Regions from separate parts of the Lonsdalea populi genome, predicted to be linked through region 1. Evidence: predicted binding sites of a transcription regulator. Region 1 holds the regulator's gene; each other region holds the start of a gene.

Region 1 (4,199 bases):
TAGCAATAAAGACTGCTGTACGGAGTCAGGCAAGCTGTGTATTGAATATTCAACACCTCGTCCTTGCACACCTTTTCTGCGACGTTTTTCCCAACCATCTTCTCGGGCACGTTTATTCAATCCTTGCCGTGATTTAGGGAGTCCGCCGATGCCAACCAACTCGCTGGTCGCAAACCACTCTTTTTTCATGTCCATTTCATCCCGATAGTGCTACTCATTACAAAAAAAGATTTATTAGGAAATAATTTTGGAAATAATTAGAAAACTGATGATATATTATTTCCAAATAATGGTTTTTTAGTTCATGAAACCATTTAACCCAATTCGTTAGTTATACCACTAATACACTGTCGTCTTATAGCACTAAGGGAAGGATTATGAATTCAAGGAAACATGACTGGCACCCTGCTGATATCATTGCGGCATTAAAGAAAAAAGGGACCACCCTTGCCGCAGTATCACGGTCTGCCGGATTAAGTTCGTCCACGCTTGCTAATGCTATATCGCGCCCATGGCCGAAAGGAGAGTGGCTGATTGCGGATGCGCTAGGAATACACCCTGCCGAAATCTGGCCCAGCCGTTACTATAATCCTGAAACAAACGAACTGCTCGATCGCAAAAAATTGATTCGGCCGCAGTGAACGAAAAAAAGCCGAAGAACGAATTCTCCGGCTTGTATTCACTCTTAGACGTACAGTGAAAGCTACTTATTGACGAAGGAGACGCCCATCGCAATATCTTCTTTTAACGTATCCAGCATCTTATCCAGAGAACGCTGCTCGAAGTCGCTGAGAGGGCCAATAGGCATACGCTGGGCGATGCCCTCTTTGCCCAATAATAACGGCTGAGCAAAGAAGCGGGCATATTCGCCATCGCTTTCAACATACGCACATTCCACGATGTTGCTTTCGCCTTGCAACGCACGAACCAAAGAGACGCCAAAACGTGCGGCAGCCTGGCCCATGGACAAGGTTGCGGAGCCTCCTCCAGCCTTGGCTTCAACCACTTCCGTGCCGGCATGCTGAATACGGTCGGTCAGAGCGACTGCTTCCTGTTCAGTAAAGCTGAGTCCTGGGATGTGCGACAGCAACGGCAGAATAGTCACGCCGGAATGACCACCAATCACAGGCACTTCGATGTCCTGCGGTTGTTTGCCCTTAAGCTCGGCGGCAAAAACGTTGGAGCGAAAGATATCCAGTGTTGTCACGCCAAAGAGTTTGTTCCGATTATAAACGCCGGCCTTTTTCAATACTTCTGCGGCAATAGTCACAATAGTATTGACCGGGTTAGTGATAATGCCGAGGCAAGCGTTAGGACAAACGCGGGCCACTTGCTCAACCAGATTACGGACGATGCCTGCATTGACGTTGAACAAATCGGAACGATCCATGCCCGGCTTACGAGCCACACCGGCGGAGATCAGAACGACATCAGCCCCTTCCAGTGCGGAAGCCGCATCTTCACCACAAAAACCTTTGATTGTGACCGCAGTGGGGATGTGACTTAAATCTACAGCAACACCTGGCGTTACGGGAGCAATATCATAAAGTGATAGCTCTGAGCCTGAAGGAAGCTGGGTTTTGAGAAGAAGTGCCAGAGACTGACCGATACCGCCGGCGGCTCCAAGAACAGCAACTTTCATCTTAAACTCCTTAATTTATTATCATTAGTTAAATATGCCGTGGATTTGTTTCGTTACAGACGTCCGTGCTCATAATAAAAAAGTAGAATAAGGCCACCAATCGGCGCGTCGAGAGCGCTATTTGGCTAATAATAAATTAAAATGCACACAGGTTATAAAAATGTAATTAAGATAACTAAAGTAACAAGTCGCGATACCTCTTAGAGGTTTCTCCAGCTCGTTACCTGAGCATGCACAGATTAATCATGGCAAATAAATAACAACTAAAATCATTCGAGTAACAATTTAGTGACCTTTGTGTGACCAGGCGCACATTCTCCAGTTTTATTTTCGACTAGCAACCTCTTTTCTCAGCAAAGCTTGTTATATCGATTGGCTAGGCACCCAGATTGCATAAAAATTCATTCCACAGCATAATATCGTCATGATTAACCATGATGGACCGCAGCCAAATGCGTCATTCAACAAAGCAGGAAGAGTTGGTTAAGGCATTCAATGCGCTGTTAAAAGAAGAAAAATTCAGTTCTCAGAGCGAGATTGTGCAAGCACTGCAGGACGAGGGATTTAAAAATATTAACCAGTCCAAAGTATCGAGAATGCTCACCAAATTTGGCGCAGTCCGTACGCGTAACGCCAAGATGGAGATGGTTTACTGCCTTCCCGCTGAACTTGGCGTGCCGACCACATCCAGCCCGTTAAAAAATCTGGTGCGGGACGTAGACTTCAACGAATCCGTCGTCGTCATCCACACAAGTCCGGGTGCCGCTCAGCTCATCGCACGGCTATTGGATTCTCTGGGAAAATCGGAAGGGATACTCGGTACGATTGCCGGGGATGACACCATATTTACCACCCCGGCGAAGGGGTTCAGCGTGAAGCAGCTCTACGAAGCCATTCTCGCCTTGTTTGAACAAGAGCTATAAGCCACCTTACAGAGACGGTAGTTCGGCCAGCGGCCAACGCGGCCGCACCATCACACCCAATGACGCCGATCCACCTTGCTGCAAGCGGATGGCTCCCGCGTAAGCGATCATCGCGCCGTTGTCGGTACAAAATTCAGGTCGGGCATAAAACACTTCACCACCGCGTTTAGCCATAACCTCTGCCAGTTTTTCCCGTAACGTGCGATTAGCGCTGACTCCGCCGGCGATAACGAGTCGTTTAAATCCGGTTTCATCCAACGCTCGTCGGCACTTGATCGCCAACGTGTCCACCACCGCATCTTCAAATGCACGGGCAATGTCCGCCTGGGTTTGAGCGTCTTTACCCTGTTCACGGATAGTATTCGCGGCAAAAGTTTTCAGTCCGGAAAAACTGAAATCCAGTCCTGGCCGGTCGGTCATTGGACGAGGGAACGTGAAACGACCCGCCTCCCCGGACTGAGCCATTTTCGACAACAGCGGGCCACCGGGATAATCGAGCCCAAGCAGCTTGGCCGTTTTATCAAACGCTTCTCCAGCGGCATCGTCGATTGACTCGCCCAGCAAGTGATATTCGCCGATCCCCGTCACGCTGATTAATTGAGTGTGACCACCCGAAACCAACAACGCCACAAAAGGAAAAGCGGGAGGATCCTCTTCCAGCATGGGGGCAAGCAAATGCCCTTCCATGTGATGAACAGCAATGGCTGGAACATCCCATGCGAACGCCAACGAACGCCCCACCGTCGCGCCAACCAACAGCGCGCCCACTAGACCGGGGCCAGCCGTGTAGGCAATCCCGTCGATGTCTTTACGCTGCAGCTCAGCTTCCTGCAATGCCGCCTGAATCAAGGGTACGGTTTTACGAACGTGATCGCGGGAAGCGAGCTCAGGAACGACACCGCCATAATCCGCGTGCAGTTTTACCTGGCTGTAGAGCTGGTTTGCCAGGAGACCGGCCTTAGTGTCATAAATCGCGACTCCCGTTTCATCACAAGATGTTTCAATACCCAATACGCGCATTGCTGTTTTTTCACTCTCGGTTACGGTTAACAAGCGGCTTGCTTCAAGCGGCGAATAGTCTACCATAAGCGCTCCCATTTGAGCGTGGACATAAGACCGCGAGGTTTGTTATTGCCGCAATGCTTTACAACAGCCTCGTTGTTGCAGTAGAATTCCGCACCATTTTGAAAAGGCTGGCACCAGGCCAGCGACAAACCGAATTTATTGAGGTGAGAGGCACATGCCGGTAATTAAAGTACGTGAAAACGAGCCGTTCGACGTAGCTCTGCGTCGCTTCAAGCGTTCCTGCGAAAAAGCAGGGGTTTTGGCCGAAGTTCGTCGTCGTGAGTTTTATGAAAAACCGACAACTGAACGTAAACGCGCTAAAGCGTCCGCAGTAAAACGCCACGCGAAGAAACTGGCTCGAGAAAACGCACGCCGCACTCGTCTGTATTAATTTAGGAGGTGCAACCTCCGATCGCGTGATTAATCCGCAGACTTAGCAGTTGCATACGAAGGCCGTGCATTTCCGAAAGGAATGCGCGGCTTGTTGTCGTTTATAAGCTATGAATCAGGGGCTTATGGCTGGACGAATCCCACGCGTATTTATTGGTGACCTGTTGGCTCGCACCGAC
Region 2 (4,199 bases), 1.6 Mb from region 1:
CGCCCCATATCCCAAACCGCGCCGTTCTACGTAAACAATATCCTTACCTATTTTACGGCAATAGATGAAGAAACAAACAAAGACAAGTGAAATCATGGATTTTTGCTAAAAAGGGGTTGCATAGAAACGCTCGGAGAGTATAGTGCGCTTCCACGGACGCGGGGTGGAGCAGCCTGGTAGCTCGTCGGGCTCATAACCCGAAGGTCGTCGGTTCAAATCCGGCCCCCGCAACCAATTTACGTCTGAGACGTGAAAGCAGTCAGAAAGAAAGCCATAATACGGCCGCGGGGTGGAGCAGCCTGGTAGCTCGTCGGGCTCATAACCCGAAGGTCGTCGGTTCAAATCCGGCCCCCGCAACCATTATGCCTGAGAAGTGAAAGCAGTCAGAAAGAAAAGTTATAATAGGGACGCGGGGTGGAGCAGTCTGGTAGCTCGTCGGGCTCATAACCCGAAGGTCGTCGGTTCGAATCCGGCCCCCGCAACCAATTATCATTAAACACCTTAACAGGTGTTTTTTGCGTTTTAAGGCCACCTCATCCTGAGATCTGTGAACTGGGAGGGGTGCGCCGCAGCTCATCCCCCTCTTCGACTCCTGACCTATCTGGCCCGCTGAGCGAAATACGCTTTGATCCCTTCGAGAATTGACTGCGCCACCTGCTGTTGGAATCGCGCGGTACGCAATTTACGCTCTTCTTCCGGATTACTGATAAAGGCCGTTTCCACCAGTACAGAAGGAATATCCGGCGCTTTTAATACCGCAAATCCCGCCTGATCGACGCTGTTTTTATGCAGATGGTTGATCCGCCCCATGCGACGCAGAATTTCTCCGCCGAATTTGAGGCTGTCGTTGATTGTCAGCGTCTGCACCATATCCAGCATGGTGTGGTCAAGATAACGATCGCCGCTCATGCTGACCCCGCCGATTAAATCGGATTCGTTCTGCGTCTGGGCCAGAAAACGCGCGGCGGAACTGGTCGCGCCTTTCTTCGACAGCGCAAACACCGACGAACCTTTAGCTGCTCGGTTGGTAAAGGCATCCGCATGAATAGAGATAAACAAATCGGACCGCTGCTTGCGGGCTTTCGCCACACGCACCTGTAGCGGGATAAACACGTCTTCATTGCGCGTCATAAACGCTTTCATGTAGGGCTCGCGATCGATCAATGCCTTCAGGCGACGTGCAATTTGCAGCACAACGTCCTTTTCACGCGTCCGATTTTTGCCGATCGCGCCGGGATCTTCCCCGCCATGCCCCGGATCCAACATCACCACCAGCGGCCGCTCCCGCCCAGGTTTCCCGGCAAGCGGCGCTTCCGTCGGCAGCGTTCGTTCAAGATCGCCCTTGTTGTAATCCTCCAGCAGCGCCAACAGCGGATCGTCCGCATTGTCGTAGCGTCCTTCTACCGGGTATAGATCGAGCACCAGACGATTTTTGAATCCGGCGACCGGAGAAAGCGCAAACGTTTTGGGGCTGACCTGCTGCTTAAGTTCCAACACTAGCCGCACCGTCTGCTTATCGAACTGTCCTGCCCGGGCGGTCTTGATATAAGGGTCACCCTGATTGAAGCGTTGGCCTACATTTTTCAGCACGCTGTTCAGCGAGACATTTTCGATGTCCACCACCAACCGCCGGGGGTTATCCAGCATGAATTGCCGATACTTCAGAGGATGACTGGATTCCAGCGTGACGCGGGTATAGGCCGATGCGGGCCAGATACGCACGGCAATAACCTGCGATGTGGCGGCGATACCCACGCCGGTGACGCTCAGCAGCCAGGTCGCGGCCGCACCCTGCAATAGTCGTCGGCGGGTCAGAGGGGGGGTCGAATCAGACATGCAGCTCCGGTTAAGTACGGGATAACAACCAATGACGATAAAAAAGGTTATGTTTTTTGGAAATGCCCGAAACTTTAGCGAATCTGCCCGATACTGTCATGAAAAATGTTTTCTGGTAAAGCGTGAATACGGGGTTTGCGCAAGAACACACGCGGACGACGAAACGCTTGCCTTTTACGCCATTAAGAATAAAAATACAAAAATACCGAATAAAAATTCATGAGGCTTGCAGTGAAGGAACGTAGTACAGAACTGGTCCAAGGCTTCCGCCATTCAGTTCCTTATATCAACGCGCATCGCGGCAAAACGTTCGTCATCATGCTAGGCGGTGAAGCGATTGAACATGAAAACTTCAGTAATATCGTCAGCGACATCGGTCTGCTTCACAGCCTGGGCATCAAGTTGGTTGTGGTCTATGGCGCCCGTCCGCAGATCGACGCCAATCTGGTCGCACACCATTGCGAGCCGACCTACCACAAACATACCCGCATCACCGACAGCACCACGCTGGAGCTGGTCAAGCAAGCCGCCGGCATGCTGCAACTGGATATCACCGCCCGTCTGTCTATGAGCCTGACCAATACGCCGCTGCAGGGCGCGCATATCAACGTTGTCAGCGGCAATTTTGTTATCGCCCAGCCGCTCGGCGTCGACGACGGCGTGGACTACTGTCACAGCGGGCGCATTCGCCGTATTGATGAAGAGGCGCTCCACCGCCAGTTGGCGAGCGGCGCTATCGTATTGCTTGGCCCCGTCGCGGTTTCCGTGACCGGCGAAAGCTTCAATCTGACCTCAGAAGAGGTCGCGACGCAGTTGGCGATAAAACTGCGGGCGGAAAAGATGATTGGCTTCTGCGCCGAGCAAGGCGTCACTGACCAGAACGGTAAAGTCATCCCTGAAATGCTGCCGGAAGAGGCTCAGCGCCTGATCCATAACCAGGAGGAATTAGAAGACTTCAATTCCGAAGTGGTACGTTTCCTGCGCGGCGCCGTGAAAGCCTGCCGCAGCGGAGTACGCCGCAGCCATCTGATTAGCTATCAGGAAGATGGCGCGCTGTTGCAGGAACTGTTTTCCCGTGATGGTATCGGGACGCAGGTCGTCATGGAGAGCGCCGAGCAGGTGCGCCGCGCGACCATCAACGATATCGGGGGGATTCTGGAACTGATTCATCCGCTGGAACAGCAAGGCATTCTGGTGCGTCGCTCCCGCGAACAGCTGGAAATGGAAATCGACAAATTCACCGTGGTCGTCAGGGATAACCTGACTATCGCCTGTGCGGCGCTTTATCCGTTCCCTGAAGAAAGCATTGCCGAGATGGCCTGCGTGGCGGTTCACCCGGAATACCGCAACTCTTCCCGCGGCGACCAACTGCTGCATCACATCGAGACTCAGGCTCGTCATCAGGGGCTTAAACGCCTGTTCGTGCTGACGACGCACAGTATCCACTGGTTCCAGGAGCGCGGCTTCCAGCCCGCTGAGGTCGCGATGCTGCCGAGGCGTAAGCAGGAGCTGTATAACTATCAGCGCCGTTCGAAAATACTGGTTATGGATCTCTAAAGCACTATCGCCGGACCAGACCGGCGCGCAAGCCCTGTTCTTTCGCGCCGCTCCCTTGGCCTACCCTTTCCGGATTCGACCGTCTACTCCGCCATCAAGGATCGAATACGCGCCTCGAGTCCGCTATAGCGCTGCGTCGGCGTGCTCACCGCCCGGCACAGTAATGCCCTATCGCTGTATAGCGACAGCCGCTTCCGGGCGCGAGTGATCGCGGTGTACACCAATTCCCGCGTCAGAACAGGCAGAAAGTGATTCGGCAGCGCCAACGCCGTGTGTTCGAACTCAGAGCCCTGAGACTTATGCACGGTCATGGCATAGGCCGTTTCATGCGGCGGCAGCCGGCTGGGAGCGACCGATTTGGTTCGACCATCCGGCAGTTGGAAATAGACACGGAGCTCACCCTGATCGTTTGTCATACTAATGCCGATGTCGCCGTTGAATAGCCCCAGCACGGCGTCGTTGCGCTCAATCATCACCGGGCGGCCGACATACCAGCGCCCGCCGTTGAGCGCGGGTCGTTGAATCAATCCCGCCGCCTGCAACGCGCGTTCAATCCGCTGATTCAGTCCGGAAACGCCAAACGGCCCCTCTCTTAGCGCGCACAGTTGTCGGTAACGTTGAAAGGCGTGTAATACTTGTTCCGGAGCGTCACCGCTGGCGATACGTTGGAGATAATCCGTGTATCCTTCCACCGCCTGATCCAGCAGGCGCTGATAATCTGAATTATCCGCCAGCGGCAGACACGCGATATCGCCATAGCCCTGTTGCAAAACGGCCAGCAGCTGCGCCTCGTCGCCCCGATTTAC
Region 3 (4,199 bases), 220 kb from region 1:
AGAAACAGTTCCCGAACGGTATCGAACCGCATGGTACTGATGCCCTACGCTTCACGTTGGCGGCGCTGGCCTCCACCGGTCGCGACATCAACTGGGACATGAAGCGCCTGGAAGGCTATCGCAACTTCTGTAACAAGCTGTGGAACGCCAGCCGCTTCGTCCTGATGAACACTGAAGGACAGGATTGCGGTATACAGGGAGGCGAACGAGTCCTGTCGCTAGCCGACCGCTGGGTTCTGGCTGAATTCAACCGCACGGTGAAAGCCTATCGCGAAGCGCTGGACGGCTACCGCTTCGACCTGGCGGCCAACATCCTCTATGAGTTCACCTGGAACCAGTTCTGCGACTGGTATCTGGAACTGGCCAAGCCGGTCATGAGCGGCGGCAGCGAAGCGGAACTGCGCGGCACGCGGCACACGTTGGTGCAGGTGCTGGAAGCCTTGCTGCGTCTGGCGCATCCAATCATTCCGTTCATCACGGAAACGATCTGGCAGCGTGTGAAAGTGCAGAAGGGCATTGAGGCCGAGACCATCATGCTTCAGCCGTTCCCGGCCTTCGACGCCGCGCTGGAAGACAGTCAGGCGCTGCACGATCTGGAGTGGATCAAGCAAACTATCGTCGCCGTGCGTAACATTCGCGCCGAGATGAATATTGCGCCCAGCAAACCGTTGGAAATGCTGCTGCGCGACAGCAGCGCCGAAGCGCAGCGCCGGGTCGCAGAGAACATGAACTTCATCAAAACACTGGCGCGGCTGGAGAGCATCGACGTCCTGCCCGCTGGCGATAAAGGCCCGGTTTCCGTCGCCAAGCTGGTGGACGGCGCCGAGCTGCTGATCCCGATGGCCGGTCTGATCGACAAGGCCAGCGAGCTGGATCGCTTAGCGAAAGAGGTCGCAAAGATTGATGGCGAGATCTCTCGTATCGAAAGCAAACTGGCGAACGAAGGCTTTGTCGCGCGCGCGCCGGAAGCGGTGGTAGCAAAAGAGCGTGAGAAGCTGACCCACTATGCCGACGCAAAAACGAAACTGCTGGAGCAGCAGGCGACCATCGCCGCGCTGTAAGCAGAATGCCAGCCGCAGTGACCTCCATTCGGCTCATGCAAGGGAGATCGCAAGATCTCCCTTTTTTTAATGCGCAGCCAAGCCCCCCTTCTTAACGCCTCGCCAGCCCGTCAGTGGGGTATCGAAACCCGTAACGCAAGCCCTTGAACAATCTGGGGAGGCGGCCCTGTGCAGGATAATTCCGACGATTGCATTCAAGCCGGATAAAATGTTATTACAATCGATGTTTCCACTTTCCTCATTGGGCCACCATGATTAACTGAAAAGCGAGCATTTGAGCACCATGACAATCGCAACTCCCGTTCAACGTCTGACCCGCCCCATCACCGCGGCCGACAACGCCGCGATGGCTGGCGTGATCCGCCGCGTGTCGGCTGAGTTCGGGTTGACGGCGGACAAAGGCTACACCGTCGCCGATCCGGACCTCGATTCGCTGTTCCAGCTGTACAACCGCCCGCAGTGCGCTTACTGGGTCGTGGAGTGCGGCGACGAAGTGGTCGGCGGCGGCGGCGTGGCTCCGCTGTCAGGGGGAGAGGCGGATATTTGCGAGCTGCAGAAAATGTATTTCCTCCCCATCGCGCGTGGACGGGGACTGGCGAGACAGCTGGCGCAGCAGGCCTTGGAGTTTGGTCGCCAGCACGGCTTCAGCCGCTGTTATCTGGAGACCACCGGCCACCTCACCAGCGCCATTCGGCTCTATGAAAAGCTAGGGTTCCGCCACATTCCCTATGCGTTAGGGTGTACCGGTCATGTGGACTGCGAAGTGAGAATGATCAAGCCGCTGTAAGAAAGGGTTGCCGACGGTGATGCCGCCGGCAACATCGAGAGGCCCGGAGGAAGGGGGCCGTCACGGAGAAGAGGAATTAGTGACGTTTGCCGTCATCATCCTCGTCATAGAATTCGCCTTCATCATCTTCATCAGAGCCGTTAGGGTCTTCGAAGTAGGTACCCCAACCATCGTAATTGACTTCATGACGCTCGGCCAATGACAGCAACTGTTCGACCTGACCGTCGATGATCTCGGCTTTGAGCGACACTTCGCTGATCACGTCGCAACACATCAGCAGTACGCCCTCTTCAACTTCCAGCTCTTCCGCATCCGTGACTTCGTAGCCCAGTTTGAAGGCGTCGACCGCCACCTTTTCCAGATCTTCGAACTTATCGGCGGAGAAGTGATGCTCGATGGTGTAGACCGCGTCAGGATCGCTGCCATCGTCCAGCAACTCTTCAATAATCAGCCGCGTTTCTTCACGCTGCTCTTCCAGCAATTCACGGTTTACCATGACTCAGTCCTCATTAAACGGCGAGATATCGTCGCATTGTCCCACAGCCCCGCACCTGGCTCCACCACAAAGTTTGACCACGCCACTTGAAATTGAATATTTACACATATAAAGTGAATTTTAATTCAATCATAAGTATTGCCCGCACGGAGATAAGTTCAATGAACCCGTTCTATAAACGTCATTTTTTAAGACTGATGGATTTTACTCCAACAGAAATAAGTAGCCTGTTAGCCCTGTCAGCAAAACTGAAATCGGATAAAAAGAGCGGAGCCGAAGCCCGTCATCTGCAAGGGAAAAACATCGCACTCATCTTCGAAAAAGATTCGACCCGTACTCGCTGCTCTTTCGAAGTTGCTGCTTACGATCAGGGCGCGCGGGTCACCTATCTGGCCCCCAGCGGCAGCCAGATTGGTCACAAGGAGTCTATGAAAGATACGGCGCGCGTGCTGGGTCGGATGTACGACGGCATTCAGTATCGCGGCTATGGACAGGAACGGGTTGAAACGCTGGCGGAGCTGTCCGGCGTACCGGTATGGAACGGGCTGACCGATGAATTTCACCCTACCCAGTTGCTGGCGGACCTGCTGACGATGCAAGAGTACGCACTTGGCCGCTCACTGTCCGAGATGAAATTGGCTTACGTCGGCGACGCCCGTAACAATATGGGTAACACCATGCTGGAAGCGGCGGCGTTGACCGGACTGGATCTGCGCCTGATCGCACCGAAAAGCTGCTGGCCGGAAACAGGTCTGGTGGCGGAATGTCAGGCAGTGGCAGAGAAAACCGGCGGCAGCATCACGCTGACGGAAGATGTCGCGACGGGCGTCAAAGACGTCGACTTCATCTATACCGACGTGTGGGTATCCATGGGCGAACCGAAAGACGTGTGGGCGCAGCGTATCGATTTGCTAAAACCCTATCAGGTCAATATGACCATGATTGCGACATCGGGCAATCCTCAGGTCAAATTCCTGCACTGCCTGCCCGCCTTTCATGACGACCAAACCATTCTCGGCAAACAGATGGCCGAACAATACGGCTTACACGGCGGCATGGAAGTCACCGATGAGGTTTTCGAGTCCAAACACAGCATCGTGTTCGATCAGGCGGAAAACCGGATGCACACCATCAAAGCCGTGATGGTCGCCACCCTCAGCCCCAACGTGTAAACCGCAGTTTCATGTCACTGCCGTCCCGGCCTCATGATCGTCCGCCGACGGCAGTCGCGCATACGCAGTCGCAACCGGTTGCTCACAGGCAAAATCTGCGTTTTTCGCTTGAATTCGCCTCTTCCACGCGTATAATTCCGGGCAATTTGCCGGGAGGAACCATGTCCAACGCAGCCATCTTTGTCGGTCATCAACCGCAACTGCCTTCTGGCAGCCACGCCGCGTTTTTACTCCCTGTACACCCTAATTTCATTAAAAAAGCCCCTCGTTGAGGGGCTTTTTTTTGTCTGTCAAAAAGGGCGTCAGGCCGCCAACCTGTCTACCGTGCCGAACCGTTAGGAGAATCGCAAAATGGTCAATCCGCTTTATAAAAGACACATTATCTCGATAAACGATCTCAGCCGGGACGATCTGCTGCTGACGCTGAAAGTCGCCGCCAGCCTGAAAGCGAACCCGCAGCCCGAGCTGTTGAAACATAAGGTGATTGCCAGCTGCTTCTTCGAAGCCTCCACCCGCACCCGGCTATCGTTCGAAACCGCCATGCATCGCCTGGGCGCGTCCGTGGTGGGTTTCGCCGACAGCAGCAACACGTCGCTGGGGAAAAAAGGCGAGACGCTGGCGGACACCATTTCCGTGGTCAGCAACTATGTGGACGCCATCGTGATGCGCCATCCGCAGGAAGG

Evidence for each region. The regulator ArgR, encoded in region 1, controls arginine synthesis, uptake and breakdown. The targets are predictions, from matches to a motif close to ANTGAATAAAAATACANT.
Region 2: argA (amino-acid N-acetyltransferase) is a predicted target of ArgR. The motif match lies at 2,020-2,037, and genes of this name have one in related genera.
Region 3: argF (ornithine carbamoyltransferase) is a predicted target of ArgR. The motif match lies at 2,457-2,474, and genes of this name have one in related genera.

Annotation. Positions count from the first base shown of each region.
Region 1 covers NZ_CP065534.1:3,219,754-3,223,952, forward strand. Annotated here, with positions in the region: gene I6N93_RS14095 (DNA-binding protein) at 1-189, opposite strand, end outside; gene I6N93_RS14100 (helix-turn-helix domain-containing protein) at 378-641, shown strand; gene mdh (malate dehydrogenase) at 704-1,642, opposite strand; gene argR (transcriptional regulator ArgR) at 2,095-2,565, shown strand; gene tsaD (tRNA (adenosine(37)-N6)-threonylcarbamoyltransferase complex transferase subunit TsaD) at 2,572-3,585, opposite strand; gene rpsU (30S ribosomal protein S21) at 3,806-4,021, shown strand; gene dnaG (DNA primase) at 4,146-4,199, shown strand, end outside.
Region 2 covers NZ_CP065534.1:954,911-959,109, reverse strand. Annotated here, with positions in the region: tRNA gene I6N93_RS04295 (tRNA-Met) at 158-234, shown strand; tRNA gene I6N93_RS04290 (tRNA-Met) at 284-360, shown strand; tRNA gene I6N93_RS04285 (tRNA-Met) at 409-485, shown strand; gene amiC (N-acetylmuramoyl-L-alanine amidase AmiC) at 598-1,836, opposite strand; gene argA (amino-acid N-acetyltransferase) at 2,056-3,393, shown strand; gene recD (exodeoxyribonuclease V subunit alpha) at 3,477-4,199, opposite strand, start outside.
Region 3 covers NZ_CP065534.1:3,443,178-3,447,376, forward strand. Annotated here, with positions in the region: gene I6N93_RS15215 (valine--tRNA ligase) at 1-1,061, shown strand, start outside; gene I6N93_RS15220 (GNAT family N-acetyltransferase) at 1,345-1,848, shown strand; gene rraB (ribonuclease E inhibitor RraB) at 1,925-2,344, opposite strand; gene argF (ornithine carbamoyltransferase) at 2,506-3,516, shown strand; gene pyrB (aspartate carbamoyltransferase) at 3,868-4,199, shown strand, end outside.